DNA from 3 places in the Burkholderia sp. FW306-1C-G01B genome. Region 2 is predicted to be linked to each of the others. Evidence: predicted binding sites of a transcription regulator. Region 2 holds the regulator's gene; each other region holds the start of a gene.
The links. Region 2 encodes FliA, which starts transcription of late flagellar genes. Its sites were predicted from a motif close to CTAAAGTTTNNNNNNNNNNNGCCGNTA; they were not measured.

Region 1 (9,623 bases), on a different contig from region 2:
CGAACGCATGTCGTTCATTTTCAAGACGCTGCACGTCGTGCGCGTGGTCGACAAGAAGCGCAACACGATCGTCTACCTGACCTACAGCGACCGCATCGTCAGCGGCAGCCCGAAGAACGCCGTCACCGCGGTGCCGATGCCGGCCGGCACGACGATTCCGGTCAAGTAAGGCCCGCACCTGACGGGCGCGCGAGCGATACACTGTCGGTTCGACCGATCCCGCGCCCGATCATGTCCGCCACCCGCCTCCCAGACTCCGCACGCTACTGGCGCACGCCGCTGCTGCCGGACGCGGATCTCGTCACGGCCACCTATCGCGACCACACGTTCGCACCCCACTGGCACGACGCGTACACGATTCCCGTGATCCTCGAAGGCGCGGAACGCTTCACCTATCGCGGCAGCGGCCATGTCGCCGAAACGGGCACCGTGCCCGTGATCAATCCCGGCGAAGTACATACGGGCTCGCGCGCGGCCGACGAAGGCTGGTGCTATCGCGTCAGCTACATACCGGTCGAATTCATCCGCGAACTCACCAGCGCGATAGCCGGCTGCCCGCAGGACGCACCGTGGTTTGCCCCCGACGTGATTCGCGACGCCGACCTCGCGGCCCGGCTCGCGCTGGCGCACCGGATGATGGAAGCCGGCAGCGAGCGCGCGCTGTCCTCCCATGCGCACGGGCAGCCGGCCGACGATCCGGCGGCCGGCGATCCGGCGGCCGGCGATCCAGCCTCCGGCGCACCGCGCATCTATGATCCGCTCGCCGCCGAAACGGCCATGCTCGACGCGCTGTCGACGCTGATCGTGCGCCATGCCGACGCGCAGCCACGACCGGCGCCGCTCGCGGCGGACGAGCCGCGCGTCGATGCGATGCGCGAGCGGCTCGCCGCCGATCTCACGTGCACGGTGACGCTCGACGAAGTCGCGCAGGCGGCCGGCCTGTCGCCGTTCCACGCGGCGCGCCTGTTCACGCGTACGACCGGCATGCCGCCGCATGCCTGGCGCAACCAGCTGCGCTTGCAGCGCGCGCTGGCGCCGCTGCGGGCGGGCGTGCCCGTCGCCGACGTCGCGGCGGCCAGCGGCTTCGTCGACCAGAGCCACTTCACGCGGCATTTCAAACGGATGTTCGGCGTGCCGCCCGGGCGCTGGCAGGCGAGCTGACGCGCGGCTTCCCGCATCCGGCCGCTCGCTTGCCGCTGCGCCGACAAACGCCCGGGCAGCCACCCCGCCCGCGACCGCAAGAACATACAAGCCCGAAAACCACCAGCCCGCTATCCTCCAGCGCATGGAGGAGCACGCTTTGAACCCGACACCCGCATCGCCCCGTCGCCGCCCGCTCAACGAATGGCTCGACGGCGCGCGCGACACGATCCCGATGATGATCGGCGCGGCGCCGTTCGGCGTGATTTTCGGCACGCTCGTCGGCGGCGGCCCGCTTGCCGCATGGCACGGCGTGCTGATGTCGCTCGCCGTGTTCGCGGGCTCCGCGCAGTTCATCGCGCTCGGCCTGATCGCGGGCAGCGCGAGCTTCGTCGTCGTACTCGCGACGACGCTGATCGTGAACCTGCGCCACCTGCTGTACAGCGCGACGCTCGCGCCCTATGTCGCGCACCTGCCGCTGCGCTGGCGCGCCACGCTCGGCGCGCTGATGACCGACGAGGTGTTCGCGGTCGCCTATGCGCACTACCGGCACTTCCCGCCCGGCACGATCGGCCCGCACTACTTTTTCGGCTCCGGGCTCGCGATGTACCTGAACTGGCAGGTCTGGACGCTCGCGGGCATCGGCTTCGGCGCGGCATTCCCGGGCCTGCAGTCGCTCGGCCTCGATTTCGCGATGGCGGCGACCTTCATCGCGATCGTCGTCCCGCAGCTCGGCACGCTGCGCTATTTCGCGGCGGCCGCGACGGCCGGCACGCTCGCGTACTTCTGGCAGGGCTGGCCGTACAAGCTCGGGCTGCTCGGCGCGGTTGCCGCCGGCGTCGCGATCGGCGTCGCGCTGACACTGCGGCACGAGCGCTCGCGCGCGCGGTCACGCACGGAGGCCGCATCGTGAGCTACGCGCTGCTGATCCTCGGGATGGCCGTCATCACCTACGCAATCCGCACGACGCTGTTCCTGTTCGGCGAGCGGCTGACCTTCCCGCCGCTCGTGCGGACCGCGCTCGGCTTCGTGCCCGTCACCGTGCTGACCGCGATCATCGTGCCGATGACCGTCTCGCCGCATGGCGGCACGGCCGAACTGACCTGGCGCAATCCGCAGCTCGTCGGCGCGCTCGCCGCCGTGCTCGTGTCGGCGGCGACCCGCCGCCCGCTCGTGACGATCGCGGCGGGGCTCGCGGTGTTCTTTTTCTGGCAAGGGATCGTGCTGCCGCACTGGCTGCCCGCCTGAGCGGACACTCCACCACGCGCGCTCAAGTTTCCGCGCGGCGCGCCGATATAGGAAATGAAAACCCGCCACCGGCCTCGGCGCGCACCGGTCAGTCGACGCTGCGCCCGCACCGGTGCGCCGTGCCGACCGCCGGCCTGCGCGGGCCGCCATCGAGACGATTCATGGGCCAGATCACCCTTTCCCTCAAGGACGACACGCTCGAGTCCCTGCGCAAGGACTACGACGCGTTCGTCCGCGTGTCGCTGAAACTCGACCCGCAGTTCGCGACACCGTCGTTCGAGGATTTCCTGCGCGCGAAGCTGCTCGACAACATGGTTCCGCTGACCGAGCACGCGGTGCAGCGCATGCTGCAGGGCGGCCAGTACGCGTGGGCAAAGCGCACGCTAGACAAGGAATTTCCGGACGTCGTCGCGATCCTGATGCGGCAGGCCGGCGAATTCGGCTTCGGCTTCGCGTCGCGCTCCGAATGGACACCCGACGAACTCGCGAGGGCATGCCGCGACTGGGCGAAGGCGATCGTCGCCGAGGCGCAGGGCGACCCGGCGCAGATCGACCCGCTCGCGTCGCAGATCAAGGGCGCGGCTCAGGACATCCAGGCGCTCGAAGAACTGATGCAAACGCCCGCATGGCGGCTCGCGGAATCGCTGCGGCAACGGATTTACGAGGCCAAGCTCGCATGCGAGATGAGCGTCGGCAGCACCGCGCGCGACAAGCTCGGCGAACTGCGCGGATTGCTGCGGCTCGGGCTCGCACATGGCTCGTTCCAGAAACAGGAAGCGCAGCAGATCATGGAATACCTGCGGCTGCTGAAACCGGAGATCTTCGTCGAAGAGCCGTACGACGTCTTCGCGCGGCTCGCTGCGTGGCTGCGCAGCGTATTCACGCCGGCTGCCGCGCGCCCCGCGCAGGGACAAGGCCAGGGACAGCGTCGGCCGTGACCGCACGCCCGCGCTGCTGAAAGCATGAACACATGAAAACGGCCCGGTTCGCGCGAAGCGAACCGGGCCGCCGGACGGCCGCCGTCGCGACGCGCCGTCCAGGGCGAGCGTCGCGCGGCGCCAGGCACCGCTTACTGCGTGGCGCCCTGGGCCGATGCACCGCCCTCCGCGCCGACCGATGCACCGCCTTCGGTCGCTTCGCCGGCCTTCGCCTTGGCCGAGCCAACATGGCTCTTGGCCGACTTCGCGGTGTGCTTCGCGTGCTTCTTGGCCGAGTGGACGGCCGACGACGCCGTATCCTTCGCGCCGTCGGCTGCCGCGCCGACCGCATCGGTTGCGCCGCCGACCGCATTGCCCGACGCGTTCGCGCCGGCGCTGCCCTGCACGCCCGCGCCGACACCCGCTGCCGGGGTCTGCGCCTGCACGCCGGCACCTGCCGCGCCCTGCGCCGCCGTGCCCGTCTGGGCAAACGCGGCCGAAGTGGCGAACGCCGTCAGCGCGGCACCGATCAGCATCGTACGAATCTTGGACATGACAATCCTCCTCAAGAAGTTGTGGGCGCGAACCGCAGCGATGCGGTCCGTCGCGTCCCCCGCCGCAACACGCAGCAGGTACGACAAAAGACCCGCGGCCCGCACGGCAGGTTCTCGAATCTCTCAGACTGTTACCCACCGTTTCATTTGCTGACGAATCGCTCACAGTCCTTAACATCTGCGTGCCGCGACCGCCCGCGCTCGCGCGCCGGCCCGCGGTGCCGTATGATGCGAGGCGATTCCTTCCGCGCATTGCGCACCTTCTTCGTCATGCCCAACCTGGATTTCACGCTGACCGGCGAATACGTCGAGCTGCACAACCTTCTGAAGATCACCGGCCTCGCGGACAGCGGCGGTACCGCGAAGCTGATCGTCGCGTCCGGTGCGGTGAAAGTCGACGGCGCGGTCGAGCTTCGCAAGACCTGCAAGATCCGCGCGGGCCAGGTCGTGCTGCTCGGCGACACGCGCATCGCGGTGCGCGAGGCTTAGGGCCTGTTCCCCCTGTCCGCGACATGGCCATCGGCGCGCGCGTTCGACACGGTACGAATAAAGCCGTAAGCTAGCCGTCTCTCAAAATAAATACAGACAGCGCGGGCCCGCACCCGCGCGAGCGCCCATTCCATGTCGCACTCCGGTCTCACGCGGACGGCCTCCGCGCCGCCGTCGCTGTCCAGTCACGCTGCCGATACCGCGCGCCTCGCCGCACCGCTCGCGATCGCGCAACTTTCACAAATGGCGATGAGCGTCACCGACACGGTGCTGCTCGGTTCGCTCGGCCCCGATTCGCTCGCGGCCGGCGGTCTCGGCGCGAACTTCTTCTTCGTCATCGTCACCATTCTGCAAGGCGTGCTGTCGTCGGTCAGCGTGAGCGTCGCACATGCGCGCGGCGCCCAGGCCGAGGACCGCGTGCCGCACATCTACTGGACCGGGTTCGCGCTGTCCGTGCTGCTCGCGATTCCGGCAATCGTCGCGCTGTCGCTGGCCGAACCGATCCTGCTGATGTTCCACGAGCCGCCGCTGCTCGCGCATCACGTCGGCGAATACACGGGCATCCTGCGCTTCGCGGCGCTCGGCAGCCTGATCGGCGTCGGGCTGATGCGCGCATTCCTGCCGGCGATCGGCGCCGCGCGGCGGCTGCTGTGGGTGTCGATCGGCGGCGTCGGCGTCAACGGCGTGCTGAACTACGGGCTGATCCACGGCGCATTCGGGCTGCCGCGCCTCGGCTTTCTCGGGTCGGCGGTCGCGACGACGATCACGATCTGGCTCACCGCGCTCGCGCTGATCTGGCTGCTGCACGGCCGGCAGCGCTTCCGCCATTTCGTGACCGCGGCGCGCCCGAAGCTGCCCGTGATGGGCGAGCTGATCGGCATCGGCTGGCCCGTTGCGATCACGTACGGGGTCGAATCGACGCTGTTCCTCGGCACCGGCCTCACGGTCGGCGTACTCGGCGCGACGTCGCTCGCCGCGCACCAGATCGCGCTGAACGTCGCGTCGGTATCGTTCATGGTGCCGCTCGCGATCGGCCAGGCCGCCAACGTCCGGGTCGGCTACTGGGTCGGCGCGGGCTCGCCCGTCGCCGCACGGCATGCGGGCTTCGTCGCACTCGCGCTCGGCGTCGCGTTCATGTCGCTGTCGGGCGTCGTGATGATCGTCGCGCCGCACACGATCGTCGGCCTGTATCTTCATCTCGACGACCCGGCCAATGCGGCCACGGTGTCGCTCGCGGCATCGCTGCTCGGCATCGCCGCGGTGTTCCAGATCGTCGACGGGATGCAGACCGTCGCGTCGGGCGCGCTGCGCGGCTTGAAGGACACGCGCATCCCGATGCTCGCCGCGACCTTCGGCTACTGGGGCATCGGCTTCCCGACCGGCTACTGGTTCGCGTTCCATGCGGGCCTCGGCGCGCGCGGCCTGTGGTGGGGGCTCGCGGCCGGCCTCGCGAGCGTCGCGGCGCTGATGGCATGGCGCTTTCATCTGAAGACCGCGTCGCTCATCGCGGCGCGGCATTGAGCGCGACACGACACGAAATCGCGGCCGACGCTATGCTTGTCGGCTGAAGACCCGAAGTCCCGAAGACGCCGCGCGAGCGGCGCGACTGCCTCACGATACGCCCGGCGCCGCGCATTGCGCGGCCTTTCCCCTTTCCAAGAGGAGTGCATCATGAACGAAGCAGTTCGGATGGAACGCGACACGTTCGGCGAGATCGCCGTGCCGGCCGACCGGCTCTGGGGCGCGCAGACCGAGCGCTCGCTGCAGAATTTCCGGATCTCGACGGAGAAGCAGTCGCCCGAGCTGATCCACGCGCTGGCGATCGTCAAGCGTGCCGCGGCGGCCGTGAACCAGTCGCTCGGCGTGCTGGCCGACGACAAGGCGCGCGCAATCATCGACGCGGCCGACGAGATCATCGCCGGCAAGCATCCGCGCGAATTCCCGCTCGCGGTCTGGCAGACGGGCTCCGGCACGCAGACCAACATGAACCTCAACGAGGTGATCGCGAACCGCGCGAGCGAGCTGATGGGCGGCGAGCGCGGCGAAGCGCGCAAGGTTCATCCGAACGACGACGTGAACCGCGGCCAGTCGTCGAACGACGTGTTCCCGACCGCGATGCACGTCGCGGCCGCGTACGCGATCGTCAATCACCTGCTGCCGGCGCTGCGCACGCTGCGCACGACGCTCGACGCAAAATCGAAGGCGTTCGCCGACATCGTGAAGATCGGCCGCACGCACCTGCAGGACGCGACACCGCTCACGCTCGGCCAGGAGTTTTCCGGCTATGTCGCGCAGCTCGACCAGGGCATCCGTCACGTCGAATCGGCGCTGCCGCACCTGTACGAACTCGCACTCGGCGGCACCGCGGTCGGCACGGGGCTGAACGCGCATCCGGAGTTCGCGGTGCGCGTCGCCGACGAAATCGGCCGCCTGGCGAAGCTGCCGTTCGTGACGGCGCCGAGCAAGTTCGAGGTGATGGCGGCGGCCGACGCGCTGGTGTTCGCGCACGGCGCGCTGAAGACCGTCGCGGCCGGCCTGATGAAGATCGCGAACGACGTCCGCTGGCTCGCGAGCGGGCCGCGCTGCGGGCTCGGCGAGCTGTCGATTCCGGAGAACGAGCCGGGCAGCTCGATCATGCCTGGCAAGGTGAACCCGACACAGTCGGAGGCCGTGACGATGCTGTGCTGCCAGGTGTTCGGCAACGACGTCGCGGTCAACGTCGGCGGCGCGAGCGGCAATTTCGAGCTGAACGTGTTCCGGCCGATGATCGCGCACAACGTACTGCAATCGGTGCGGCTGCTCGCCGACGGCGCGCAGAGCTTCAACGACCACTGCGCGGTGGGCATCGAGCCGAATCGCGCTCGCATCGACCTGCTGCTGAACGAATCGCTGATGCTCGTGACGGCGCTCAATCCGCATATCGGCTACGACAAGTCCGCGCAGATCGCGAAGAAGGCGCACAAGGAAGGCACGACGCTGAAGGCCGCCGCGCTCGCGCTCGGCTATCTGACCGAGGCGGAATTCGATGCGTGGGTGCGACCCGAGCAGATGATCGGCTCTCGGTAACGGCGGAACGACGGGCGCGGTGCAAACGGCGCGGCGCCCGCGACGGTCAGACCGCGCCTTTCGCGACCTCTTCCGGCTTCATCTCGACAATCTTGTCGAGCGCGGCCCGCACATCGGCCGCATATTTCGCGAGCACCTTCTGTTCGTCGGTCTCGGGCACGAACGGCGGCACCGGCACCGGGTTGCCGTTCTCGTCGACCGCGACGAACACGACCAGGCAATCGGTCGTCTGGCGCAACACGCCGCCCTTCGGATCGCCGGCGTGCACGGATACATGGATGTGCATGCTGGTGCGCCCCGTCGCGACGACGCGCGCCTTCAGCTCGACGAGATTGCCGACCAGGATCGGGCGCTGGAAACGGATGTTGCCGACACTGACCGTCACGCAATAGCGGCTCGACCAGACGGCCGCGCACGCATACGCGACCTCGTCGATCCACTTCATCAGCGCGCCGCCATGCACCTTGCCGCCGAAGTTCACGGACGACGGCTCGGCGAGGAAGCGGAATACGGTTTCGGTGCGGTCGAGGGCGGCCGGTACGGGGGACGGTTGGGGCATCTTGTTGGCTCCGGGCGGCAGGGGCGCTGTGATCGGGCCATTATACGTTGCACTGCGGCAACGCGTCGCGGGGCGCCCCGTATGGCGCGGCGGCGCCGACGTGCCCGAAACGCACACGGATCGGCGCCCGTCAGCGGCGTATCGTGATGCCCTGGTCGATCGTCCCGTACATCTCGAGGCTGCCGCCCCGCGCGCCGGCAGCGCCCGCGCCGCCCTGCGCACAGGCCGAGCAGACGAGCACGGCCGCCAACAGGCAGAAAATCGTCTTCATCATTGCATCGTGTCACGTGCGGCGGCCCGCTGCCGCCGCGTCCGGCCATTCTACGCGTGCCCCGCACGGCGCCGCAGTCCGGTCTTCCGCAGGGTCGGTGCCCGCGCCGGTACCGCTATTCGACATTTCAGCCGGATCCGAAACATCGAATGCCCGCACCCACTACACTGCAAGTCACCCCGCCTGACGAGACACGACGATGACCGATCACGACGACCACCACTTTCCGGGCCTGAGCCGCATCGGCGCGCTGATCGCCGACCCGGGGCGCGCCGCGATGCTGTGGGTGCTGATGGACGGCAGCGCCCGACCGGCCGGCGAACTGACGATGATCGCGGGGCTGTCGCCGTCCGCGGCAAGCGCGCATCTCGCGCGGCTGACCGAAGGCGGCCTGCTCGCGCTCGAAGTGCGCGGCCGGCACCGCTATTACCGGATCGCATCGTCCGACATCGCGGCATCGCTCGAGGCGCTCGCGAACGTCGCCCGCGCGGCCGCGCCGCACCGCCCGGTTCCGCCGCCGTCGCGCACGGTGCCGGCCGAACTGCGCTACGCACGCACCTGCTACGACCACATGGCCGGCGAACTCGCAGTGCGCATCTTCGACGGGCTCACCGCGCGCGGCTGGCTGCTCGCCAACGGCGATGAGATCGAGACCACCGAACTCGGCACCCGGGCGCTCGCGCAATGGGGCATCGACGTCGCCCAGCAGCGCGCGCGCCGGCGCCGCTTCGCGTGTGGCTGTCTCGACTGGAGCGAGCGGCGCTCGCATCTCGGCGGCGCGCTCGGCGCCGCACTGCTCGAGAGCTTCTGTGCGCACGGCTGGATCGAGCGCTCCGCACGACCGCGCGTGCTGCGCGTCACCGTGCCCGGACAGCAGGTTTTCGACGGGTGGCTTACGTCCGCTTGACGCCAGCATTGCAGCTGCACGACAACGGCTCGCGATGGACAGGTTTTGTTACATGGCGTGCCATCCGGCTTACAAAACACCGAGCACTGAAACAGACCGAGCGGATATTGTGAACTCAACGGCACGAATCGACGCGCCGCGATAACGACGAAGACGCTCACCATGGCTCCCCTGTTCACGCTCAAGCGATCCGCCCGCTATACGCTGCTCGCGTTCGTCGCGCTTGCGACGCTGCCCCCCGCATTCGCACAATCGGCCGATGCCCCGCCGTATGCGGCCGCGGCCCGGCAGCCGGGCGGCGATCCGCCGGGCCGCGTCGCGCGGCTCAATTACCTGTCGGGCGCCGTGACGACCGAACCGGCCGGCACCGATACATGGTCGTATGCCGCCGTGAACCGGCCGCTGACGACCGGCGACCAGCTCTGGAACGATGCCGGCGCGCGCTCGGAACTGCACATCGGCTCGACCGCAG
Region 2 (9,623 bases):
AGTGGCCGCCGCCGGCCGCCGCGCGCACCCGAAGGCGCAACGCGAAGGCCGGCGATCCGGCGCCGTGCCGCCGCCGCACCGTGTGCCCCGAAGCAGGGCGCGCACGGCACGGCGGCGGCGGCGCATCAGTAGCGGTAGTGGTTCGGCTTGAACGGGCCGTCCTTCTGCACGCCGATGTACGAAGCCTGCTCGTCCGACAGCACGGACAGGTTCGCGCCGATGCGCGCGAGGTGCAGGCGCGCGACCTTTTCATCGAGATGCTTCGGCAGCACGTACACCTTGTTCTCGTACTCGCCGCCGCGCACGAACAGCTCGATCTGCGCGAGCGTCTGGTTCGCGAACGAGTTCGACATCACGAACGACGGGTGGCCGGTCGCGCAGCCGAGATTCACGAGGCGGCCTTCCGCCAGCAGGATCACGCGCTTGCCGTCCGGGAAGATGATGTGGTCGACCTGCGGCTTGATGTTTTCCCACTGGTACTGGCGGGTCGACGCGACGTCGATTTCCGAGTCGAAGTGGCCGATGTTGCAGACGATCGCGTTGTGGCGCATCGCCTTCATGTGATCGTGGTTGATCACGTGGTAGTTGCCGGTCGCCGTCACGAAGATGTCGGCCTTGTCGGCCGCGTATTCCATCGTCACGACGCGGTAGCCTTCCATCGCCGCCTGCAGCGCGCAGATCGGATCGATTTCGGTGACCCACACGGTCGCACCGAGGCCGCGCAGCGACTGCGCGCAGCCCTTGCCCACGTCGCCGTAGCCGGCAACGACCGCGACCTTGCCCGCGATCATCACGTCGGTCGCGCGCTTGATGCCGTCGACGAGCGATTCACGGCAGCCGTACAGGTTGTCGAACTTCGACTTCGTGACCGAATCGTTCACGTTGAACGCCGGGAACGGCAGGCGGCCGTCCTTTTCCATCTGGTACAGGCGGTGCACGCCGGTCGTGGTTTCTTCGGTCACGCCCTTGATGTGCGCGAGGCGCTTCGAGTACCAGGTCGCGTCGATGTCGAGGTGCTTCGCGATCGACTTGTACAGCGCGACTTCTTCCTCGTTGGTCGGCTTCGCGATCACCGAACGGTCCTTCTCGGCCTTCGCGCCGAGGATCAGCAGCAGCGTTGCGTCGCCGCCGTCGTCCAGGATCATGTTCGCGAATTCGCCGTTCGGCCATTCGAAGATACGGTGCGAGAACTCCCAGTATTCGTCGAGCGATTCGCCCTTGAACGCGAACACCGGCGTGCCGGCTTCGACAATCGCGGCCGCTGCGTGGTCCTGCGTCGAGAAGATGTTGCACGAGGCCCAGCGAACGTCCGCGCCGAGCGCCTTCAGCGTCTCGATCAGCACGCCCGTCTGGATCGTCATGTGCAGCGAACCGGCAATGCGCGCGCCCTTCAGCGGCTGCTGCGCCTTGTATTCGTCGCGGATCTGCACGAGGCCCGGCATTTCGGTCTCGGCGATGTTCAGTTCCTTGCGGCCCCAGCCGGCCAGCGCCATGTCGGCGACGACGTAATCCTTGGAAGCTTGCGAATCGATAATGGCGTTCATCACGCCCTCCTTTCTAAAAAAGTTCTAGATTGGTGACGTGAGCGCCGTTCAGGAAGCGGAGCCGGCGCGACGGTCGCGAAACGCGCGCCGCACGGCTGCTTGGTGAAGCCTTCCGAGCCTGGCGGACGCAGAGTGGTCCGTCGCAACGCTCCTCGGAAAACGGGAGGGATTGTAGCAAATCGGCGCGCAAAATGCGCAAGCGCGCGGCGTCGGCGCGCGTTGCCGTCTGGAAAGGGTCAGGACTCCGCGCCGACCCACGCCTGTTCGCGCAGCCGCGCGCGCAGGCGCGCGACGGCCTGGCTGTGCAGCTGGCACACGCGCGATTCGCTCACTTCGAGCACCGCGCCGATCTCGCGCAGATTCAGACCCCGTTCGTAGTACAGCGACATCAGCAGCTTCTCGCGTTCCGGCAGCCGCTCGATCGCCTCGACGAGCGCCTCGCGCAAATGCTCGTCGAGCAGCGACGACAGCGGATCGGCGTGATCGACGCGATAGCGGTCGAGGAACGGCTCGTCGTCGGCCGCGCGGTCGAAATCCTCGTAGTAGATGAGCTGGCTGCCGTGCAGGTCCTGCAGCATCCCCTGGTATTCGTCGAGCGGCATGTTCAGGTGCTGCGCGATCTCGGTCTCGCTCGCCGAGCGGCCGAGATGCTGCTCGACCTGGTGCACCGCGTGCTCGACCTCGCGCGACGTCTTGCGCAGGCTGCGCGGCAGCCAGTCGTTGCTGCGCAGCTCGTCGAGCATCGCGCCGCGGATGCGCTGCGTCGCGTAGGTCTCGAACTGCGCGCCCTGGTCTTCCTTGTAGCGGCCGGCCGCGTCCATCAGGCCGATCATGCCGGCCTGGATCAGGTCGTCGAGGTCGACGCTCGCCGGCATCTTCGCGACGAGCTGCAGCCCGAGGCGACGCACGAGCGGCGCATATTGCGCGAGCACGTCGGCCTGGGACATCTTTCCTTGAGCGTTGTACATCATGGCTCTCTCCTTCCGGTAGCGCTCACGCGGCGTGTGCCGCGCCCGCCTGATACGACGGCTTGCCGCCCGCGTGGACGGCGCGGTCCGCACCCGAACGCGGGCGCATCGGCCAGTACAGCAGGTCGGCGGCAATCTGCCGGTAGTCGCGCGCGGCCGCCGCCGACGGGAACGCGTCGACCACCGCATGCGTCAGCTCGCGCGCGTGTTCGACGAGCGGATCGGCGCTCACGCAGCCCGCGTCGGCAATCGACACCGTCAGGTAGCGGCTTGCGACGCCCGCGAGGTTGTCGAAGGCCGTCTTCGCATCCGCATGGCTGCCGACGTGATTGGTCAGCACGCGGAACTGCGCGAACGCGTGCGCGAAATGCAGCCGCTTCATGCACGCGTACGCCTCGGTGATCGCCTGCGCGGCGACCCGCGTGACGACCAGCACGTCGTGCGCTTCGCGTGCGAGCGCCGAGAACGAGCCGTCGGCGCCGAGCTGCGCGTCGACGAGGACGATGTCGGCCGGGCCGTCGATGAAGTCGCTCAGTTGCGTGTCGCTGTAGCCGGCGCGCGCGAGCCGCGCGGCCGCGCACAGGCCGAAGCCGGCGGCCACCCGCGTGCGCTCGCCGTCGCGCAGCCACGCGCCCGCGAGCGTCGCGCTGGCCGAATGCACGTCGGCGCGCTCGTCGACGACGAGCACATCCTTGCCGAGCGACGCGAGCGCCGCCGCCAGGTTCACGATGGTGGACGTGCAGCCGACGCCCGCCGGCCCGCCCGTCACCGCGACGATGCGCGACGCGCGCCCGGCCAGCAAGCGCCGCAGCCCTTCGGCCTGGTCGATGATTCGTTTATCCAAATCGCACCTCGTGCAGCTCGGCGGTGGAACGTGCGGTCAGTGCGGAGAGCAGCGTCGGCATGTCTTCGTCTTGCGGCACGAAGGGCGAGCCGTCGCGCGGCACACAGAACGCGCTCTTCAGCAGGAACTTGGTCGATGCGACATACAGGTTCTCCGGCACCTTCTGGCCGGTCGACACGTAATGGACCGGCAGCTTGTAGCGGATCACCGTGTCGAGCACGCCGCCGAGGTGGGTCGCCTCGTCGAGCTTCGTGAGGATGCAGCCGGCCAGGTCCGGATGCTCGCCCGCGCTGCGGTACGCCTGCACGACTTCGTTGAGCGTGTCGCCGTGGCTCGTCGCGTTGAGCAGCAGCAGGCGCTGCACCGGTGCGTTCGCGCCGTGCAGCATCGCGATCTGGTCGGACACCGCGCGGTCGCGCTGGCTCATGCCGATCGTGTCGATCAGCACGATGTGCTTGTTGCGCAGTTCGGACAGCGCGAGCGCGAGATCGCCCGCATCCTTCACCGCGTGCACCGGCACGCCGAGGATCTTGCCGAAGATGCGCAGTTGCTCGTGGCCGCCGATCCGGTAGCTGTCGGTGGTCAGCAGCGCGACCTTGCTCGCGCCGAAGCGCATCACGCAGCGCGCGGCCAGCTTCGCGGTGGTGGTGGTCTTGCCGACGCCCGTCGGCCCCATCAGCGCGAACACGCCGCCGCGCTCCATCAGCGCGTCCTCGCTGTCGAGCACCGGCAGGTTCGCCGCGAGCACCGACTGCGCCCATTCGACGGCCTGCTCGAAGGTCTGCGCGCCGTCGCCGGACGGCAGGTTGTCGACGAGCATCCGCACGAGCTGCGCGGACAGGCCGGCCGCGAACAGGTGCTTCGTCAGCGCGCCGTGCACGGCGCTGCGACGCTGGCGGTCGTGCCACATCAGGCTGTCGAACTGCTCTTCCATCATCCCGCGCAGTTCGCCGAGTTCGTGCATCACCGTGTCGTTGACGATTCGTTCGACGCGCGATTTCACCGCATCGGCCACCGCGGCGGCGGTATCGGCGGACAGGCGCGTGCGCTCGGCCGCTTTCGCGGCGTTCGCGGCGTTCGTGTCGGGCTTGCGCGGGGCAGCAGCCGGCATCCGGCGTTCGGCATCGCGCACGATGTCGCGTGCCCAGTCGGGCGACGATGCGCTCGCGGCACCCTGCGGCGCGAGTGCGCTCGCTTGCGGCGCGGCGGGCGTCGCCTGCGTGCGCGCGATCAGCGCGTCGCGCTGCTGCGTCAGGCGCTTCGCGTGCTCGACGAGCCACGGCGCGGGTTCGGAAGCGGCGGCCGGCCATCCGGCGGCCGGCGTACCGGGGGCCGGCCATCCGGGGGCCGGTGCGGCGGTCGACGGCGCAGCCGCAGCCGCTGCGTCCGCGTCGAGCGTCGAAGGTTGCGCCGCCGTCTCGTCCGCGTCGTCCGTTTCGTTCGCTTCGGCACTTGCGCCGAACACCGACGAAAACACGTCCGGCAGCCCGCCATCGCCCGCCGCATACGGATTGACGCTCGGGCGCGCGAACGCGGCGCCCGGGCGCGACACGATGCCCGGCACCGCGGCGGCCGGCACGGATTCCGGCACGCGCGGCGCGGCGATCCGCGGCCGTGCGGCGGCCGGCGGCGTCACCGCGGCCAGGTCCGAATCGGCCAGTGCAACGATTTCGACGCTGCCGTCATCGAGCGTGCGGTTCGACAGCACGACCGCGTCGGCGCCGAGCGCCTCGCGCACGAGACGAAGCGCGTCGCGGCTCGTTGCGCCGGTGAATTTGCGAATGTTCAAGCGGAACCCCCGATGACGTTAACGACTTTGATCGTGCGTGTGTCCGGCACTTCGGCATACGACAGCACTTTCAATTGCGGCAGGCTGCGGCGCAGGAAACGCGCGAGCATCGCGCGCAGCGCGTGCTGCACCAGCAGCACGGGCGGCAGCCCGAGATTCTGTTGACGCAGCATCGCTTGCTGCGTGCCGGTCAGAAGGTTGTGCGCGAGGCCGGGTTCGAGGCCCGGATTCGCGCCGGTGGCGAGCGCCTGCGACAGCACGCGCTCGAGATTCGAGTCGAGGCCCATCACCTGCATCTCGCCCGCGCCCGGATACCACTGCTGCGTGATCGCGCGGCCGAGCGCGAGCCGCACCGCGGCGGTGATCTCGAACGCGTCGCCGCGGCCCGCATGTTCGGACACGGCCTCGAGGATCGTGCGCATGTCGCGGATCGGCACGCCTTCCTCGAGCAGGTTCTGCAGCACCTTCTGCAGCGTCGTCAGCGAGATCGTCTTCGGCACGAGGTCCTCGACGAGCGACGGCGCGTCCTTGCCGGTGCGCTCGACGAGCGCCTGCACTTCCTGGCGGCCGAGCAGCTCCGCCGCGTGCTGGACGACGAGATGGTTCAGGTGCGTCGCGACGACCGTGCTCGCGTCGACCACCGTGTAGCCGTACACCTGCGCCTGTTCGCGCAGCGCGACGTCGATCCACACGGCCGGCAGCCCGAACGCGGGATCCTGCGTCAGGGCGCCCGGCAGCGCAGCCGTCACCTGGCCGGGGTTGATCGCGAGCCACTGGCCCGGGAACACTTCGCCGACGCCGATCTCGACGCCCTTCAGCGCGATCCGGTATGCGTTCGGCCGCAGTTCGAGGTTGTCGCGGATATGGATCACCGGCGGCAGGAAGCCGATTTCCTGCGCGAATTTCTTGCGGATGCTCTTGATGCGCTTGAGCAGCTCGCCGTCGCTGTTCTTGTCGACGAGCGGGATCAGCCGGTAGCCGACCTCGAGGCCGAGCGGGTCGATCAGCTGCACGTCGTCCCAGGTCGCCTCGTGGCTGTCGGACGGCAGCGCGGCGGGCGGCGCGATGTCGGTCACGTCGCCGGCCGCCTTGCGGGCCGCCGCGCGCTTCGTCTGCGTGCGGGCCAGCCAGATCGCGCCGCCGCCGAGCGCGAGGAACGCGAAGTGCGGCATCCCCGGGATCAGCCCCATGATCACGATGATCACGCCGGTGATCGTCAGCACGCGCGGGTTGGTGAACAGTTGCCCGGTGATCTGCGTGCCGATGTCCTCGTCGGTCGCGACGCGCGACACGATCACGCCGGCCGCGGTCGAGATCACGAGCGACGGGATCTGCGCGACGAGGCCGTCACCGATCGTCAGCAGCGTGTAGTTCGTGCCGGCCGCCGCGAAGCTCATGTCGTGCTGGACCATCCCGACGATCAGCCCGCCGATCACGTTGATCGCCATGATGATCAGGCCCGCGATCGCGTCGCCGCGCACGAACTTCGACGCGCCGTCCATCGACCCGTAGAACTCGGCTTCCTGCGACACGGCCAGGCGGCGCTTGCGCGCCTGTTCCTCGTTAATGAGGCCGGCGTTCAGGTCGGCGTCGATCGCCATCTGCTTGCCGGGCATCGCGTCGAGCGTGAAGCGCGCGGACACTTCGGCGATCCGCCCCGCGCCTTTCGTGATCACCATGAAGTTGATGATCATCAGGATCACGAACACGACGATGCCGACCGCGAAGTTGCCGCCGACGAGGAAGTGGCCGAACGCCTCGATCACCTGCCCGGCCGCGTCGGGGCCCGTGTGGCCCTCGAGCAGCACGACGCGCGTCGACGCGACGTTCAGCGACAGGCGCAACAGCGTCGAGAACAGCAGCACGCTCGGGAACGCCGCGAAGTCGAGCGGCTTCATCGTGTACATGCTGACGAGCAGCACCATCACCGACAGCGCGATGTTGAACGTGAACAGCAGATCCAGCAGCATCGGCGGCAGCGGCAGGATCATCATCCCCAGGATCATGCAGATGAGGATCGGGCCCGCGAGCGCGCGCAGGTTGGTGCCCGCGAACGGGTTCGTGCGCTTCGCGAACAGGCCGGTCGGGGTGCTCATGCTGCCTCCCGCCGGGCCGCCCCAAGGGAGGCAGTCGCCCCCTTGGGGGGCAGCGAACGAATGTGAGCGTGGGGGCTAATCATCACGAGGCTCCTTGCGCGCCTTGCGTGCCGAGCGTGTCCTCGGCTTCCTCGCGCTCATCGTCGGCGGGCACCGACGTGCCCTTGTCGAGTTCGGCCGGCACGTCGAGATCGACCGGCACCGCGGGGAACGCGCCGCCTTCCGAACGGAAGCGCTTGAGCTGGTAGACCCACGCGAGCACTTCGGCGACGGCCGAGTACAGCGAGCCGGGAATCTCGCGTTCGATTTCGACGTTGTGATACAGCGCACGCGCGAGCGGCGGCGCCTCGAGCAGCGGCACGTTGTGCTCGGCCGCGAGTTCGCGGATGCGCGCGGCGACGAGGTTCACGCCCTTCGCGACGACCTTCGGCGCGCGCATCTCGCCGTCCGTGTATTGCAGCGCGACAGCGAAGTGCGTCGGGTTCGTGACGACCACGTCGGCCTTCGGCACGGCCGCCATCATCCGGCGGCGCGCGATCGCGCGCTGCTGCTGGCGGATCCGCCCCTTCACGTGCGGATCGCCTTCGTTCTCGCGATGCTCGCGCTTCACTTCTTCCTTCGTCATGCGCAACTTCTTGTTGTACTGCCAGATTTGGTAAGGCACATCGAGCGCGGCGACCACCAGCATCCCGGCGACCGTCGTGCCGCAGCACACGGCGACGAGATGCAGCGCGTCGGGCAGCGCCGCGCCGAGCGGCTGCGTCGCGAGGCCGAGCAGTTCGTCCTTGCTGCGCCAGATCGCGATGCCGCCGATCCCGCCGACGACCAGCGTCTTCGCGAGCGACATCCCGAGCTGGATCGGCCCCTGGATCGAGAAGATCCGGCCGAGGCCCGAGATCGGGTTCAGGCGGTCGAACTTCAGCTCGAAGGTTTTCTGCGAGATCAGCCAGCCGCCGAGCGCCATCGGCGCGAGCAGCGCCGCGAGGCCGGTGAGCGCGAGGATCGGCAGCAGCGCGGCGAAGCCTTCGAGGCTCGCGCTGCCGGCCGCCGACAGCATCCGGTTCGTGTCGAACGCGGTTGCACGATCGAACGTGAACGCGCCGCGCAGCATCGCCTGCAGATGCGCGCCCGACGGGCCCGCGAGCAGCCACGCGCCGTAGAACCCGGCCGCGAGCAGCGCGAACGAAGCCAGTTCGCGCGAACGCGCGACCTGCCCCTCCTCGCGCGCCTTCTCGCGGCGTCTGGGAGTGGCGGCTTCGGTCTTGTCGAGATCGCTCTCGTCTGCCACGGGGCCTCCAGTCGGGTACGGCGGAATGCCGCTTTCCAGTGACACCGATTATTCATGGAGGCGTCAAACGCCGATCGGTCGAGCAAAGCCGGGAAAGGGGGGTATTTCGGGGAATCGGGCGAGCCGGTGCGAACGAGGCTGGATGGGGGACGGAGCGGCGCGCGACGCGGTGCGATGCGGCGGAAAAACACGGCGATCGGCGCAACGGTGGAGCGAGGTTTCCGGCAAGGTTCCCGGACGGGACGGTGGCGGAGTGAAGCGGGGAACGGTGAAGCGGAGAAAACGAGGAAGTCAGGCCCCGACGCGACGGCATCGCGCGTCGGGGCAGGCGGCGCTCAGGCCGCCGGGATCGGATCCGAGCCGAAGCGGTTCGGGCCTGCGGTGCCGCGCGAGCACATCCACACGAGCAGCAGGATGGGGCCAACGACCGGAATGAGCCCGAGCAGCAGGAACCAGCCCGAGCGGCCCGTATCGTGCAGGCGGCGCACGCTGACCGCGATGCCCGGAATGATCAGCGCCAGCGAAATCAGGAAGATCGCGCCCAGCAGCAGCAGCGCGATCAGGCCCGCGTCGCGGCCGATCGCGCCGAGCACCTGGGCGGCGACCGAAAGAATGCAGCTCAGCAGCGCGAAATACCAGTATTCGGCACGACGCGCACGGCCTTCGAATTTCGCGTATTGATTGAGTACGGAACGAACAGCCTCGGAAAAATTCATTTTATTACCCTCCTGTTTTATATTGGCGACCCCGGAAACAACGCGGGAATTATATGTTCGAATTTCGACAGGCTCCATCTCTTTTCGCATACCGGCCAAGCGAAACCCCGTCGCACCGGCTCGGAACGGCTGTCACAGCGTAATGCGGCGCCGCCGGCTTGCATGCCGCGTCATTTTAATAATCGTGAAAATCTGACAGAAACCACACCTTCAGATAATCCGGCGTTTGATTACAACCGAATGAATCCCGACGCGATCGATAATCGATCCGGTCGTGCGGCATTCGATTTACCGGCCAACCGGCATGACGCGAGCGCGCCAGTCGCGCTACCCTTCGCCATTCCCGATCCCGCTCGCATCGCACCGTATTCCGTCATC
Region 3 (9,623 bases), on a different contig from region 2:
TCGACCGCGATGCGCCGCACCTGCTCGAATTCCACCAGGATTCGGGCTTCCGGTACGACGTGATCGACATGCCCGCGCACGACGGCGCGGATATCGCGAAGGTGCTGTATATCGGCGAACCGGCCGATCTGGCGATCGTCGCCGAGCAGATGCGCGTGCGGTTCGGCGATGCGCTGTACGTCACGTACTCGCTGCCCGACTGTCTGGAAGTGATGACCGCGAACGTGTCGAAGGGTCGCGCGCTGCGCACGGTGCTCGCGCGGCTCGGCGTCGATACCGGCCACTGCGTCGCGTTCGGCGACAACATGAACGACATCGACCTGCTCGAAACCGCCGGCCACGCGTTCATGATGAACAACGCAAATCCCGACCTGGTCGCGCGGCTGCCGCACATCCCGCGAATCGGCAACAACTTCGATGCGGGCGTCGCCCGCCACCTGCGCACGCTGTTCTCGCTCGAGGACAACGTCGCCGCTTCCTGAGCGAACGCCCCGAGCGTGCTTCCCGAGCGGCAATGAAAAACGGGCGCCAAGGGCGCCCGTCGAAATTGCCTGCCTCGATGTTCTTCGACAGCGTGAGGCTCGCTGCTCTGCTCGCGTAACCCCGTAGTGTTTTATTCGCTTGTGCGAGCCGATGCCGGCAGCAGGTCGACGGCGTCGTCGCGCCCTGCGACCAGCGGGTAGATGATCCCGGCGAGTACCGCGCCGATCAGCGGTGCCACCCAGAACAGCCAGAGCTGGCCGATCGCGTCGCCGCCGACGAACAGCGCCGGGCCGGTCGAGCGCGCCGGGTTCACCGACGTGTTGGTGACCGGAATCGAGATCAGGTGAATCAGCGTCAGGCACAGGCCGATCGCGATCGGCGCGAAGCCGGCCGGCACGCCGCGCTTGTCGGTGGCGCCGAGGATCACGAACAGGAAGAAACCCGTCATCACGACTTCGCAGATGAACGATGCCGCCAGCGAGTAGTGGCCGGGCGAGCGCTCGCCGAAGCCGTTCGTCGCAAAACCGCTGCCGACGACGTCGAAGCCCGGCTTGCCGGTCGCGATCAGGTACAGCACGAACGCGCCGAGCGTTGCGCCGACAACCTGCGCGACGATGTACGGCGCGAGATCGCGTGCCGGGAAACGCCCGGCGACCGTCAGGCCGACGCTCACCGCCGGATTCAGGTGGCAGCCCGAAATGTGGCCGATTGCGAATGCCATCGTCAGCACGGTCAGGCCAAAGGCAAGTGCGACGCCGGCAAAGCCGATGCCGAGGCCCGGAAAGGCGGCGGCCAGCACAGCGCTTCCGCACCCGCCGAGCACCAGCCAGAACGTGCCGAATACCTCTGCAGCGAGACGCTGAGAAAGCTTCATGTAAGGACCTCGTTCAAGTGGGTTGAAAACAACCGGACGACACGACGGATTTATTCCGTCGCCCGGAATTGGTCTGGATTATAGGAAATGAATCGGGTCCGGGAGGGTCAACGATTGTTAAATTTGAATGGCTGACGAATGCCTTTTATTAGAATAAGCCCGCATTCTCGATATAGCCGAATTGGTTAAAGATGACAGTATTTATTTCGAAGGGCAGGGCGGCAGTACGGATGGCGTAACGGATGTTTGTGTCCCGGTCGGATTCGCCGGGGCCGCATCATCGAAAAGGGAGTCGAAAAAATGTCTCAATACGCGAAACTCAAGGCGCAGATCGCCGATCTGCAGGCCCAGGCGGACGACGTACGCCGCCAGGAAGTGGCGGCGGTGATTGCCGACGTCCAGCGAATGATTGCCGAATACGGCCTGACGGCCCAGGACCTGGGCTTCGCGGAGCGGGCGCGGCGCGGCCGCCCGCCGAAGAAGGCGCCGCTGCCCCCGAAATACCGTGATCCGAAGTCGGGTGCGACCTGGAGCGGGCGCGGCAAGCCGCCGAATTGGATCGTCGGGAAAAACCGCGATCGATTCCTGATCGAATGACGGAAAGCCAAAAAGAAAGAGCCGCATCGTCGATGCGGCTCTTTTGCTTTGCGGTTTTGCGCGCCGATTTCGGCGCGGATTTTACGGAATATTTCCGCGCGGATTTCCGCGTCAGGCGCCTGCGACCCGGCGCAATGCCGGTTGCCCGGTAGCCGTGCAAAGCGATTCGTAAGTCTCGACATAACGCTGCGCCATGGCCTTCGAGCTGAAACGTGTGTCGAACCGTTCGCGGATCGCGGTGCGCGACAGGCTGTCGATCCGGTGCAATGCGCCGACCGCGCCCTGCACGTCCTCGACGATGAAGCCGGTCACGCCGTCCTCGATCACTTCCGGCACCGAGCCGCGATTGAACGCGACGACCGGCGTGCCGCACGCCATCGCCTCGATCATCACCAGGCCGAACGGTTCCGGCCAGTCGATCGGAAACAGCAGCGCCTTCGCGCCGGACAGGAACGCGGGCTTCTGCGCTTCGTTGATCTCGCCGATGAATTCGACGTGCGCCTGGCCGAGCAGCGGCTCGATCACTTCCTTGAAGTAGTCGGCGTCGGCCTTGTCGACCTTCGCGGCGATCTTCAGCGGCAGCCCGCTTTGCGCGGCGATCCGGATCGCCGTGTCGACGCGCTTTTCGGGACAGATCCGACCGAGGAACGCGAGATATTCGGGCTTCACGCCCGGCTGCGGCGTGAGCAGCGTGTCGGGCAGCCCGTGGTACACGGTGCCGGCCCACGCGGCCTGCGGCAGCGGCTTGCGCTGGTTGTTCGAGATCGACACGACCGGCGCGTCCGGGAACGAGTCGAACACGGGCTGCAACTCCGGCAGGTCGAGGCGGCCGTGCAGCGTCGTCACGTACGGCGTGTCGAGACGCGACATCAGCGGGAACGGCAGGTAATCGAGGTGAAAGTGCAGCACGTCGAATTCATGTGCGACGCGGGCGACCTGCTCGAGGAGCCGCATGTGGGGCGCCATCGAATCGCGGATCGACGGGTCGAGCCGCAGTGCGCGCGGCCAGGCCGCCTCGAGGCGGGCCGACGTGACGGAGTCGCCGCTGGCGAACAGCGTCACGTCGTGCCCGAGTTCGACGAGCGCCTCGGTGAGGTAGGACACGACACGCTCGGTGCCGCCGTAGAGTTTCGGCGGGACGGCTTCGTAAAGGGGCGCGATCTGGGCAATTCGCATGGATGTTCTCCGATGTCGATCCGTGTGGGCGCTGCGGCGCCGATGCGGATCCCCTACAAGGTTGCGGAACTCGCCGACGCACGCTGTTGGCGGTACGTGGCCGGGCCCTGGGCGGGGTGCGCGGGGCGCCGGACGGCAAGCTGCGGGGCGGGCCGGCACGGCTCGCGCCGCCGCCCATTGGAGTCCATTATCGATATCGGCCTGAGGGGTTCGAGTGTTTTTTCAAACACTTAAGGCTTGTTACACGATGAAATACGCGAAAACCCCGAGAAAAAGGGCGGGAAAACATAAATCGAGACAGAATCAACTATTGTTGCGCCATCGTGAAAAACCACTATAATTTTTACCGATCCGATGGTCGGCGGCCTTGCCGGCAAGCCTTCCGCCATTGCGCGGCGGTCATCGAACCCATCTCGGCCGAATCCGCGCCGTCACCCGCTTTCCCGATTGCCCCCTTTCAATTCGCCTTGTCGGAAAAATTCCTACACGGATTACAGACAAATCCTGCGCGGCATACGCCACTTCGCTGATACCGACATAAATGCCGTTTGGCCAAAATTTGCCCTGTAAGAATATAAACGAGCCGACTGAGCGCCTGGTGCGCGCTGATCGAGCAAACGTTGTCATAACACGAATGGCCAAAGCAAAGCTCTTTAACGGGGGAATCATGAGCGCTACCAGCGAAATGCTCAGTGAGATCAAAGAGGTCAACCTGTCGTACCTCCTCCTCGCGCAACGCCTGTTGCGGGAAGACAAGGCGATGGGCATGTTCCGCATGGGAATTTCCCAGGAACTGGCCGACGTGCTCGCGAACCTCACGCTCGCACAGACCGTGAAGCTCGCCGCGTCGAACCAGATGCTGTGCCGCTTCCGCTTCGACGATCACGCACTGCTGTCGTCGCTCGCCGACAAGGGCCGCAGCGATGTCGTCGCGCATGCCCACTCGGCCATCCTGATGGCCGGGCAGCAGGTCGAAAGCGTCCGCTGATCCATCCCGCCTTGCGTTTGTCCCGGCGTGCCGCGCCGGCCGGCAGCGTATTGGCCACCCATCCGAACCACGTCAAGCGGACGGTTATCACCATGGCAAGCAAAAGCGTCGTGATCGAGGTGAAGGAAATCACCCTCGCCATCGAACTGATCGAACTGGGCGCCAGGCTGCAGTTGCTGGAGGCGGAGACGAGCCTGTCGCGGGACCGTCTGATCAAGCTGTACAAGGAACTGAAGGGCGTGTCGCCGCCGAAGGGGATGCTGCCGTTCTCGACCGACTGGTTCATGACGTGGCAGCCGAACATCCACTCGTCGCTGTTCTACAACATCTACCGGTTCATGCAGGACCACGGCCGCTGCGAGCCGATCCAGTCGATCGTGAAAGCGTACCGGCTCTATCAGGAGCACGTGAACCTGTCCGGCGACGAGGCCGCGCTGAGCCTCACACGCGCGTGGACGCTCGTGCGCTTCTTCGATTCGGGGATGCTGCAGATGACCCCGTGCACGCGCTGCGGCGGCCACTTCGTCGCGCACGCGCATGATCCGCATCAAGGTTTCGTCTGCGGCCTGTGCCAGCCGCCGTCGCGCGCGGGCAAGACCCGCAAGGCCGCCGCCGCGCGCGCCGAACTGGCCGCCGCCGCGGCCTGAGCGCCGCCGGGCGGGGTGCAAGCGGCTGCCGCGGGCCGCGCGAACCGTCTGCCGACTGCTGGTAAACACCGTCGGGCCGCCGCCGGGCGGCCGCGAAAGTTTTCCTGCCGACTGCCGTAAACCTGTTTAACGGCGATCTTCCCGCCGGTCTTTCATGAGGGACAGGCAGTGCTGATTATCGTGGGAACACTCGTGACGCTGTTGTCGGTCTTCGGCGGTTATGCGCTGGCAGGCGGGCATCTGGGCGCCTTGATCCAGCCCATCGAGATCCTGATGATCGTGGGCGCCGGCGTCGGCGCATTCATCCTCGGCAACGGTGGCAAGACCATCAAGGCCACGCTGCGCGTGCTGCCGACGCTCTTCAAGGGCTCGAAATACACGAAGGACGTCTATATGGAGCTGATGGCGCTCCTGTACGTGCTGCTCGCGAAGGCGCGCAAGGAAGGCACGCTGACGCTCGAGGCCGACATCGACGATCCGGAAAAGAGCCCGATCTTCACGCAATACCCGAAGATCCTCGCCGATCACCACATCGTCGAATTCCTGACCGACTACCTGCGCCTGATGGTGGGCGGCAACATGAACGCGTTCGAGATCGAGAGCCTGATGGACGAGGAGATCGAGACGCATCACTCGGAAGGCGAAGGCCCCGCGCACGCGCTGATGCGCGTCGGCGACGCGATGCCGGCGTTCGGCATCGTCGCGGCCGTGATGGGCGTCGTGCACACGATGGCGTCCGCGGACAAGCCGCCCGCGGTGCTCGGCGCGATGATCGCGCAGGCGCTGGTCGGCACGTTCCTCGGGATCCTGCTGTCGTACGGGCTGATCGGGCCGCTCGCGAGCCTCGCGGAGCAGCGCGTCGCCGAGTCGACCAAGATGTTCCAGTGCATCAAGGTGACGATCCTCGCGACGCTGAACGGCTATGCGCCGGCGATCGCGGTCGAGTTCGGCCGCAAGGTGCTGTTCTCGACCGAGCGGCCGTCGTTTTCCGAGCTCGAAGAGCACGTGCGCCGCGTGAAGGCGAAGTGACGCGGAGCGACCAATGAGCAAGAGCAAGGATCGCGCGATCGTCGTCAAGCGGGTGGCCCCGGCGAAGAAGGGCCACCACGGCGGCGCATGGAAGCTTGCGTACGCGGACTTCATGACCGCGATGATGGCGTTCTTCCTGCTGATGTGGCTGCTGAGCTCGGTCACGCCGGTGCAGCTGAAGGGGATCGCCGAATACTTCAACACGCCGCTGAAGGCCGCGCTGTTCGGCAGCGGCGACCGCAACTCGCAGGACTCCAGCATCATCAACGCCGGCGGCCGCGACCTGTCGAGTACCGACGCCGGCACGCTGCGCCGCACCGACGGCACGACGTCGCTCGCCGAGCGCGTCGCGAAGCCGGTCGACGAGCAGGCGCAAGCGCAGGCGCAGGGCGCGATCGAGCGGCGCGAGCAGGCGCGCCTGCACGACCTGCAGATCAAGCTGATGGCCGCGATCGAGGCCAACCCGACGCTGCGCCAGTTCAAGCAGCAGATCCGCATCGATTCGACGCTGATGGGGCTGCGCATCGAGATCGTCGATACGCAGAAGCGGCCGATGTTCGCGATGTCGAGCGATCACGTCGAGCCGTACATGCGCGACATCCTGCGCGAGATCGGCAAGACGCTGAACGACGTGCCGAACCGGATCATCGTCCAGGGCCACACCGACGCCGTGCCGTACGCGGGCGGCGAGGGCGGCTACAGCAACTGGGAGCTGTCGGCCGACCGTGCGAACGCGTCGCGCCGCGAGTTGATTTCCGGCGGCATGGACGAGGCGAAAGTGCTGCGCGTGCTCGGCCTCGCGTCGACGCAGAACCTGAACAAGGCCGACCCGCTCGATCCGGAAAACCGCCGGATCAGCGTGATCGTGCTGAACCGCAAATCCGAAGAAGCGCTGATGCGCGACGACGCGACGACCACGACGCTGTCGGCCGACGCGGCGGGCTCGAAGCTGCTCGCGCAGCAGCTCGCCGGCCCGGCGCCGGCCGCGCGTCCGGCGGTCGCGAGTGCCGCCGCCGCGGCGCCGAAACCCTGACGTTCCCGAGATTCCGAGACAGACATGATCCGAACCATTCTCGCCATCGACGACTCCGCGACCATGCGTGCGCTGCTGCAGGCGACGCTTGCGCAGGCCGGCTACGACGTGACGGTGGCGCCGGACGGCGAAGCCGGCTTCGACATGGCCGCGACCGCGCCGTACGACCTGGTGCTGACCGACCAGAACATGCCGCGCAAGAGCGGGCTCGAGGTGATCGCCGCGCTGCGCAAGCTGACCGCGTATGCGGACACGCCGATCCTCGTGCTGACGACCGAAGGCAGCGATGCCTTCAAGGACGCCGCGCGCGACGCGGGCGCGACCGGCTGGATCGAGAAGCCGATCGATCCGGTCGTGCTGGTCGACCTGGTCGCGACGCTGTCCGAGCCGGCTGCCTCCTGAAATGAACGCGACGAATCCAACCGGTGACCGGGCATGACTCTCGATATCACGCAGTTCTACCAGACCTTTTTCGACGAAGCGGACGAGTTGCTCGCGCAGATGGAGCAGCTTCTGCTGAACCTCGACGTCGACTCGCCCGACCCCGAAGACCTCGCTGCGATCTTCCGCGCCGCGCATTCGATCAAGGGCGGCGCGGCGACGTTCGGCTTTTCCGCGCTGACCGATACGACGCACATCCTCGAATCGCTGCTCGACCGCGCGCGCAACCATGAGTTGACGCTGACCAAGGAGATGATCGACGCGTTCCTCGAGACCAAGGACGTGTTGTCCGACCAGCTCGTCGACTACCGCGCGAGCGCCGAACCGGACGCGGCAGCCGCCGCGACGATCTGCGCAAAGCTCGAACGGTTGAAGGCCGAGAGCGGCGCGGGCGCGCCGGCGGTCGCTGCGGCCGCGCCTGCCGCGCCGGTCGCCGCTGCTGCCGAACCGGCCACACCGGCCGCGGAGCCCGCCGCCGGCGGCGATCGCGCGCCCGATCATGTGGTCGAGCAGGCCGTCGCGGCCGCGCATCCGGCGGCCGACGCGGGCGAAGACGGCCCGCACCTGAAGATCACGCTGGCGGGCGTCGACGCGAAGGACCGGGAACTGCTCAGCGAAGAACTCGGCAACCTCGGCCGGATCGTCGGCCGCGAGGAAGCGGGCGACGACCTGACGCTGTGGCTCGAATCGGACGTGCCGTCCGACGACATCGTCGCCGTGTGCTGCTTCGTGATCGACGAAAGCCAGATCCGCATCGCGCACGGCACGGCGCCGGCCGCGACGGCGGCACCGGCCGTCGCGCAGGACGCTGCGGCTCCGGCCGCCACCGCGCAACCCGCGCGGGTCGAGGTATTCACACCGCCGGCCGCCGCGCCGCAACCGGCCGCACCGGCACCGGCTCCCGCAACCGTCGAGCCGGCCGCGGCCGCGGCAACGCAACCGCCGCAGCAACCCCAACGGCCGCAGGCCGAACACGCGGCGCAGGCCGCCGCGCATCACGACGACAAGCGCGCGCGCCCGGCCGCCGCGGCCGCATCGGGCGCCGAAGGCAGCTCGATCCGTGTCGGCGTCGAGAAGGTCGACCAGCTGATCAACCTCGTCGGCGAGCTCGTGATCACGCAGGCGATGCTCGCGGAGACCGCGAGCGCGTTCGATCCGGCGCTGCACGACCGCCTGTTCAACGGGATGGCGCAGCTCGAGCGCAACGCGCGCGACCTGCAGGAAGCCGTGATGTCGATCCGCATGATGCCGATGGACTACGTGTTCAGCCGCTTCCCGCGGCTCGTGCGCGACCTCGCCGGCAAGCTCGGCAAGCAGGTCGAGCTCGTCACGTTCGGCCAGGCGACCGAACTCGACAAGAGCCTGATCGAACGGATCATCGATCCGCTCACGCACCTCGTGCGCAACAGCCTCGACCACGGGATCGAGACGGTCGACAAGCGCGTCGCCGCCGGCAAGGACGCGGTCGGCCAGCTCGTGCTGTCGGCCGCGCATCACGGCGGCAACATCGTGATCGAGGTCAGCGACGACGGCGCGGGCCTGAACCGCGAGCGGATCCTCGCGAAAGCCGCGAAGCAGGGCATGCAGGTGTCCGACAACATCAGCGACGAAGAGGTGTGGAACCTGATCTTCGCGCCGGGCTTCTCGACCGCCGAGACGGTGACCGACGTATCGGGCCGCGGCGTCGGGATGGACGTCGTGAAACGCAACATCCAGTCGATGGGCGGCCACGTCGAGATCACGTCGCAGGCCGGCCGCGGCACGACCACGCGGATCGTGCTGCCGCTGACGCTCGCGATCCTCGACGGGATGTCGGTGAAGGTCGGCAGCGAGATCTTCATCCTGCCGCTGAACTTCGTGATGGAGTCGCTGCAGCCGTCGATCGACGATATCTACACGGTCGGCAACGGCGAGCGCGTGGTGCGCGTGCGCGGCGAATACCTGCCGCTGGTCGCGCTGCACGAGGTGTTCTCGGTCGAGGACGCCCGCACCGACCCGACGCAGGGGATCGTCACGATCATGCAAACCGAGGGGCGCCGCTTCGCGATGCTGATCGACGAGCTGGTCGGCCAGCAGCAGGTGGTCGTGAAGAACCTCGAAACCAATTATCGCAAGGTGCACGGCATCTCGGCGGCGACCATCCTCGGCGACGGCAGCGTCGCGCTGATCGTCGACGTCGCGGCGCTGAACCGAGAAACCCGTGCGACGCACGGCGCCCGAGCCGGCGCCGAGCTCGCGATGTTCTGACTCTCGCCATTCAACCGATTGGGGGCAAACGTGTCTGCTGAAGTCCAAATGATCAATCCGGCCGCGGCGAACGCGGCGACGAGCCGCCGCGACGCGGCGCAAGGCGAC

Region 1: a site for FliA is predicted at 2,410-2,436, ahead of AC3WLY_RS17740 (DUF4088 family protein). Genes of this name have one in related genera too.
Region 3: a site for FliA is predicted at 4,859-4,885, ahead of motA (flagellar motor stator protein MotA). Genes of this name have one in related genera too.

What each region holds. Positions count from the first base shown of each region.
Region 1 covers NZ_JBYSWZ010000008.1:168,456-178,078, forward strand. The annotation lists gene AC3WLY_RS17720 (CreA family protein) at 1-169, shown strand, start outside; gene AC3WLY_RS17725 (AraC family transcriptional regulator) at 232-1,161, shown strand; gene AC3WLY_RS17730 (AzlC family ABC transporter permease) at 1,286-2,053, shown strand; gene AC3WLY_RS17735 (AzlD domain-containing protein) at 2,050-2,388, shown strand; gene AC3WLY_RS17740 (DUF4088 family protein) at 2,550-3,326, shown strand; gene AC3WLY_RS17745 (hypothetical protein) at 3,458-3,859, opposite strand; gene AC3WLY_RS17750 (RNA-binding S4 domain-containing protein) at 4,130-4,348, shown strand; gene norM (multidrug efflux MATE transporter NorM) at 4,481-5,869, shown strand; gene fumC (class II fumarate hydratase) at 6,020-7,414, shown strand; gene AC3WLY_RS17765 (acyl-CoA thioesterase) at 7,461-7,973, opposite strand; gene AC3WLY_RS17770 (hypothetical protein) at 8,104-8,244, opposite strand; gene AC3WLY_RS17775 (ArsR/SmtB family transcription factor) at 8,444-9,151, shown strand; gene AC3WLY_RS17780 (DUF6600 domain-containing protein) at 9,314-9,623, shown strand, end outside.
Region 2 covers NZ_JBYSWZ010000026.1:7,476-17,098, reverse strand. The annotation lists gene ahcY (adenosylhomocysteinase) at 126-1,544, opposite strand; S-adenosyl-L-homocysteine riboswitch at 1,577-1,704, opposite strand; gene AC3WLY_RS34255 (RNA polymerase sigma factor FliA) at 1,781-2,515, opposite strand; gene AC3WLY_RS34250 (MinD/ParA family ATP-binding protein) at 2,538-3,356, opposite strand; gene flhF (flagellar biosynthesis GTPase FlhF) at 3,349-5,145, opposite strand; gene flhA (flagellar biosynthesis protein FlhA) at 5,142-7,241, opposite strand; gene flhB (flagellar biosynthesis protein FlhB) at 7,324-8,529, opposite strand; gene AC3WLY_RS34230 (DUF805 domain-containing protein) at 8,865-9,245, opposite strand.
Region 3 covers NZ_JBYSWZ010000018.1:2,140-11,762, reverse strand. The annotation lists gene AC3WLY_RS29405 (Cof-type HAD-IIB family hydrolase) at 1-482, shown strand, start outside; gene aqpZ (aquaporin Z) at 614-1,357, opposite strand; gene AC3WLY_RS29395 (H-NS histone family protein) at 1,658-1,954, shown strand; gene AC3WLY_RS29390 (glycosyltransferase) at 2,066-3,130, opposite strand; gene flhD (flagellar transcriptional regulator FlhD) at 3,798-4,118, shown strand; gene flhC (flagellar transcriptional regulator FlhC) at 4,211-4,765, shown strand; gene motA (flagellar motor stator protein MotA) at 4,934-5,794, shown strand; gene motB (flagellar motor protein MotB) at 5,808-6,827, shown strand; gene AC3WLY_RS29365 (response regulator) at 6,852-7,229, shown strand; gene cheA (chemotaxis protein CheA) at 7,263-9,515, shown strand; gene cheW (chemotaxis protein CheW) at 9,564-9,623, shown strand, end outside.